DNA from 2 places in the Pseudomonas wadenswilerensis genome. Region 1 is predicted to be linked to the other one. Evidence: predicted binding sites of a transcription regulator. Region 1 holds the regulator's gene; the other holds the start of a gene.

Region 1 (3,281 bases):
GGGCCGCGTCCTGATCGACGACCTCGATGTCAGCCACCAGCCCATGCACGGCCGCGCCCGCGCCGGTATTGGCTATCTGCCGCAGGAAGCCTCGATCTTCCGCAAGCTGTCGGTGGCCGACAACATCATGGCGATCCTCGAAACCCGCAAGGACCTGGACCGCGATGGCCGGCGCAAAGAGCTGGAAAGCCTGCTGCAGGAATTCCACATCAGCCACATCCGCGACAACCTCGGCATGAGCCTCTCCGGTGGCGAACGCCGCCGCGTCGAGATTGCCCGCGCCCTGGCCACCGCGCCCAAGTTCATTCTGCTCGACGAACCCTTTGCCGGTGTCGACCCGATTTCGGTCGGCGACATCAAGCAGATCATCCACCACCTGAAGGCCAAGGGCATTGGCGTTCTGATCACCGACCACAACGTCCGTGAGACCCTGGATATCTGCGAAACCGCTTACATCGTCAACGATGGCCAACTGATCGCCGAAGGCGATGCAGAAACCATCCTGGCCAACGATCTGGTCAAAGAGGTTTACCTCGGCCATGAGTTCCGCCTGTAGGCTCAAGGTGTAAGGCGCTGCCAGAGCGCTCTCGATCAAGCCAGTTCATGGCTTAATTGTTACGGCGCTCTAGGCAAACGCTGCAATTTCAGGCATATAATTTGCTTAAAGTTGGCGCTTCGGTGCCCTTGTAGTGGATGGCGCATGTGCGCCGGCAAATAAGGTGTTAAGCCCCTGCCATGAAACCATCGCTCGTCCTAAGAATGGGCCAGCAACTGACGATGACCCCGCAGTTGCAACAGGCCATACGTCTGCTCCAGCTTTCTACCCTGGACCTCCAGCAGGAAATCCAGGAAGCGCTGGAATCAAACCCGATGCTCGAGCGCCAGGAAGATGGCGACGACTTCGACAACAGCGACCCGATGGCCGACAACGCCGAGAGCAAACCCGTCGCCGAAGTTCAGGAAACCAGCTTCCAGGAGACCGCCCCGACGGTGGACAACCTCGAAGAAGGCGAGTGGAACGAACGCATCCCCAACGAGCTGCCGGTCGACACCGCCTGGGAAGACATCTACCAGACCAGCGCCAGCAGCCTGCCCAGCAACGACGATGACGAGTGGGACTTCACCACCCGCACCTCCGTTGGCGAGAGCCTGCAAAGCCACCTGCTCTGGCAACTGAACCTGGCTCCGATGTCCGACACCGACCGGCTGATCGCCGTGACGTTGATCGACTGCATCAATAACCAGGGCTACCTCGACGAAACCCTGGAAGAAGTCTGTGATTCCTTCGACCCCGAGCTCGACATCGAGCTGGATGAAGTCGAAGCCGTGCTGCACCGTATTCAACAGTTCGAACCGGCCGGCATCGGCGCGCGCAACCTCAGCGAGTGCCTGTTGCTGCAACTGCGCCAGCTGCCGCCGCGCACGCCGTGGATGGCCGAAGCCCAGCGCCTGGTCAGCGACTACATCGACCTGCTCGGTGGCCGCGACTACAGCCAGCTGATGCGCCGCATGAAGCTCAAGGAAGACGAACTGCGCCAGGTCATCGAGCTGGTACAGAGCCTCAACCCGCGCCCCGGCTCGCAAATCGAGTCGAGCGAAGCCGAATACGTGGTGCCGGACGTGATCGTGCGCAAGGACAACGAACGCTGGCTGGTCGAGCTCAACCAGGAAGCGGTCCCCCGCCTGCGGGTCAACCCGCAGTACGCCGGCTTCGTTCGCCGCGCCGACACCAGCGCCGACAACACCTTCATGCGCAACCAGCTGCAGGAAGCGCGCTGGTTCATCAAGAGCCTGCAAAGCCGCAACGAGACCCTGATGAAGGTCGCCACCCAGATCGTCGAGCACCAGCGTGGCTTCCTCGATCATGGCGACGAAGCGATGAAACCGCTGGTGTTGCACGATATCGCCGAAGCGGTGGGCATGCACGAGTCGACGATTTCCCGGGTGACCACGCAAAAATACATGCACACGCCCCGCGGTATTTACGAGCTGAAGTACTTTTTCTCCAGTCACGTCAGCACCTCCGAAGGCGGCGAATGCTCGTCCACGGCGATCCGCGCGATCATCAAAAAACTGGTTGCAGCGGAAAATCAGAAAAAGCCATTGAGTGACAGCAAGATCGCTGGTTTACTGGAGGCACAAGGCATCCAGGTAGCACGTCGCACCGTCGCCAAGTACCGCGAGTCCCTCGGCATTGCACCGTCGAGCGAGCGCAAGCGATTGATGTAACGGCTCCTGAGGTGTGCCACCGCAGTTCAGTGGCAGGCGCAACACCTGCCTCTTATGCACCGGCAACAAAGGAGAAGCTGTATGCAAGTCAATATCAGTGGACAGCATGTAGAAGTTACTCAGCCCCTGCGTGAGTACGTCGAGCAAAAATTGAAACGGCTGGAGGGGCATTTCGACAAGATTACCAATGTGACGGTAATCATGAAGGTCGAGAAGTTGCAGCAGAAGATTGAAGCAACGCTGTTCATTCCCGGCGGCGAAGTGGTTGCAAATGCCGAACACCAAGACATGTATGCAGCGATCGATGCCTTGACTGACAAGCTCGACCGCCAACTGAAAAAACACAAGGAAAAACAGCAAAGCCTGCTGCAAGGTGCAGCGGCCCGCTGATCCCCCTCATCCATGATCCGACTTGAAACCATCCTGACCCCCGGCCGTTCCCTTGTGAACGTGCCGGGCGGCAGTAAAAAGCGTGCGCTCGAACAGATCGCCAATCTGATCGGCAAACAAGTGCCCGAGCTGGACACCCAGGACGTGTACGAAGCCCTGATCGCCCGGGAAAAACTGGGCTCTACCGGCTTCGGCAACGGCATTGCCATTCCGCATTGCCGCCTCAAGGGCTGCGAATCGCCGGTCAGCGCACTGTTGCACCTTGACGCCCCTATCGATTTCGACGCCATCGATGGCGCTCCGGTCGACCTGCTGTTCGTACTGCTGGTCCCGGAAGCGGCTACCGATGCGCACCTGGAGCTGCTGCGCCAGATCGCCAGCATGCTCGACCGCCAGGACGTACGCGACAAACTGCGTGCGGCCACCAGTAACGAATCCTTGTACCAGGTCGTGCTGGACGTACAAAACGGGCACTGAACATGCGCTTGATCATCGTTAGCGGCCGGTCCGGCTCCGGCAAGAGCACCGCCCTCGATGTACTTGAGGACAACGGTTACTACTGCATCGACAACCTGCCGGCGGGCTTGCTGCCGCAGTTGGCCGAAAGCGCCCTGATCAACACTGAATTGATGCAGCCCAAAGTGGCCGTATCGATTGACGCG
Region 2 (3,281 bases), 2.5 Mb from region 1:
TCGATTGCGAGGGCGATTTCAATGAACCGGCCGGGCAATGGCTGCAGGCGCTGCTGGGCAAACTGGGCCACGGCCAGCTGCTGCTCGAAGCGCCAGTGGCAGCGCCGGCCGCAACCGGCTTCAGCAAAACCAGGCCGCTGGCAACGACCCTGGTCGGCAATCGCCTGCTCAACGGCCCCGGCGCGCTCAAGGAAACCCGCCAACTGGTATTCGACCTGGGCGACAGCGGTTTCACTTATCAGGCCGGTGACGCCCTGGGCGTGTGGCCGCGCAACTGCCCGGCGCTGGTCGACGAACTGCTGAGCGCCACCCGCTTCGATGGCAGCCGCTGCGTCAGCCTCAAGGGCCAGGCCGACATGCCGCTGGCCGAGGCGCTGTTGCAACACCTGGAGATCGCCCGCATTACCCCGCAGCTGCTCGAGGCCTTCGCGGTTGGCAATCCACAGTTGCGCGAGTTGCTTGAACCGCACAACAAGGCTGCGCTCAAGGACTGGCTGTGGGGCAAGCAACTGATCGACCTGGTGTACGGCTGCACACCCGAGCTGAGCCTGGAGACCTGGTTGAGCCTGCTCAAACCCTTGCAGCCGCGGCTGTACTCGATCAGCTCGAGCCAGAAGTTGCACCCTGATCAGGTTCACCTGACGGTTTCCACCGTCCGTTACGGCCAGCGCAAGGGCGTGTGCTCGACCTACCTGGCCGACCGCGGTGAGCCGGGCCGCGTAGAAATCTTCAGCCAACCGACCGCGCACTTTCGCCTGCCCAGCGATAGTACGGCGCCAGTGATCATGGTCGGCCCCGGTACCGGTATCGCGCCGTTCAGGGCGTTCCTCCAGGAGCGTCAGGCTGAAGGCGCCACAGGCCGCAACTGGCTGTTGTTTGGTGAACAGCAGGCCGCCACGGATTTCTATTACCGCGACGAGCTGCTGGCCTGGCAGCGCGACGGCCACCTGACCCGCCTGGACACCGCGTTCTCCCGCGATCAGGCGCAGAAGATCTACGTGCAGCAGCGCCTGCTCGAACAGGGCGCCGAGCTTTGGCGCTGGCTGGAGGAGGGTGGGCATTTCTACATCTGTGGTGACGCCGAGCGCATGGCCAGGGATGTCGATGCGGCGCTCAAGCAGGTGGTGCATCAGTACGGCGGCATGAGTGTGGAGCGGGCCGAGGCCTATGTCAGCGAGCTGAGCCGCGCCAAACGCTACCTGCGCGACGTGTACTGAGTGCCCCATAAGGGGGAGGGCTGCACCAGCCTGGGTCGATAACGGCCGTGGTGGACAGTCCTCAAGCCCCGGTTTCAAAGGCTTTGGCAGTTGGCACGCTACCTGCTTTTGCTTAAGTACAACGTCCTCGCGGGTCAATGGCGATTCGCAACCGGGACTACATAAAACGACCAGGCAAAGGCGCCTGGAGCTTCGGCTCCAGGCGCCTTTTTTTGTTTTTCGGGGTTGGCCCCAGCAGCAAAGCCACCGTGAATGGCCTTGAGTGAGGATCGGGTATGAATGGGTTTACCAGCATCGAAGCGCGGCAACAGCTGATCATCGTCGGCAACGGCATGGTCGGTCATCACTGCGTCGAGCAACTGATCGAACGCGGTGCCCTGGGTCGCTTCGAGGTGCGGGTGTTCGGCGAAGAACGCCAGCGCGCCTACGACCGCGTGCACCTGTCGGAATACTTCAGCGGCAGCGATGCCGAGACCCTGGCGCTGGGCGAGGCGGGCTTGTACGCCGGGCACGGCATTCACCTGCACCTGGGCGAGCAGGTGCTGGAGATCGACCGGGCGCGCGGCGAAGTGGTCACCCACCTCGGGCGTTATCCTTACGATCAACTGGTCCTGGCCACTGGCTCCTATCCGTTCGTGCCGCCGATCGAAGGCTCGCACGGGGCGGCGCGCCTGGTCTATCGCACTCTCGATGATCTCGATGCCATCCGTGCCGCCGCCAACAGTGCCCGCCGGGGCGTGGTGGTCGGCGGTGGCCTGCTCGGCCTGGAGGCGGCCAATGCCTTGAAATCCCTGGGCCTGGAAGCCCACGTGGTGGAGTTCGCCCCGCGCTTGATGCCGGTGCAACTGGATGCCGAAGGCGGCGCGGCCTTGCGTGCGCAGATCGAAGCCCTGGGGGTTGGCGTGCACCTGTCGCGGGCGACCCAGGCCATCGTTGCCGGTGAAGACTATCGCTACCGGATGAACTTCGACGGCGGCGAATTTCTCGAAACCGACCTGATCGTGTTCTCCGCCGGTATCCGCCCGCAGGATGCCCTGGGCCGCAGCAGCGGTCTGGACATCGCGCCACGCGGCGGGGTGATGATCGACAGTGCTTGTCGCAGCAGCGACCCACGGATCTTCGCCATCGGCGAATGCGCCTCGTGGAACGGCAGCGTGTTCGGCCTGGTAGCGCCGGGCTACAGCATGGCCCGTAATGTCGCGGCGGCGCTGTCCGGTGAGGACGGTGGCAGCTTCACCGGTGCCGACATGTCGACCAAGCTCAAGCTGCTCGGCGTCGATGTCGGCTCCATTGGCGACGCCCATGGCGCCACCCCGGGTGCGCGCAGCTATCGCTTTATCGATGAAGCTGCCTCGGCCTACCGCCGCCTGGTGGTCGATGCCAGCGGCAAACAGGTGATCGGTGCGGTGCTGGTTGGCGACAACAGCTACTACGATACCCTGCTGCAATACGTGCAGAACGGTATTGCCCTGCCAGCCGATCCGGCCGGCCTGATCCTGCCGCAGTCGGCCGGCGCGCCGGCACTGGGCGCGGATGCCTTGCCTGCCAGCGCGACCATCTGTTCCTGCCACAACGTCAGCAAGGGCGCGATCTGCGCCGCCATCGACAGCGGTTGCGGCGAGCTTGGCCAGCTCAAGCAGCAGACCAAGGCCTGCACCGGTTGCGGCGGTTGTGCGGCATTGCTCAAGCAGGTGTTCGAGCATGAGCTGATCGCCCGCGGCGTCAGCGTCGACAAGAGCCTGTGCGAACACTTCGCCTACACCCGCCAGGAGCTGTACGCGCTGGTGCGGGTCGAGGGCATCCTCAGCTTTGACGAGATGCTCGCCAAGCATGGGCGCGGCCATGTCGGCTGCGATATCTGCAAACCCACGGTCGGCTCGATCCTCGCCTCGTGCTGGAACCAGCCGATCATGGACCCGTCGCTGGTGCCGCTGCAGGACACCAACGACACGTTCATGGCCAACATGCAGAAGAACGGCACCTACTCGGTGGTGCCGCGGATTCCCGGCGGCGAGATCACCCCCGAGAAGCTGATCGTCATCGGCGAAGTGGCGAAAAAATACG

What was found. Region 1 encodes sigma-54, which starts transcription at its own class of promoters, with help from an activator protein. Its sites were predicted from a motif close to ANTGGCATNNANNTTGCTNT; they were not measured.
Region 2: the regulator sigma-54 is predicted to act here: its motif matches at 1,307-1,326, upstream of nirB (nitrite reductase large subunit NirB).

Annotation. Positions count from the first base shown of each region.
Region 1 covers NZ_CP087191.1:1,047,896-1,051,176, reverse strand. Annotated here, with positions in the region: gene lptB (LPS export ABC transporter ATP-binding protein) at 1-556, shown strand, start outside; gene LOY45_RS04795 (RNA polymerase factor sigma-54) at 736-2,229, shown strand; gene hpf (ribosome hibernation-promoting factor, HPF/YfiA family) at 2,311-2,619, shown strand; gene ptsN (PTS IIA-like nitrogen regulatory protein PtsN) at 2,632-3,096, shown strand; gene rapZ (RNase adapter RapZ) at 3,099-3,281, shown strand, end outside.
Region 2 covers NZ_CP087191.1:4,340,442-4,343,722, reverse strand. Annotated here, with positions in the region: gene LOY45_RS19910 (bifunctional nitrate reductase/sulfite reductase flavoprotein subunit alpha) at 1-1,217, shown strand, start outside; gene nirB (nitrite reductase large subunit NirB) at 1,493-3,281, shown strand, end outside.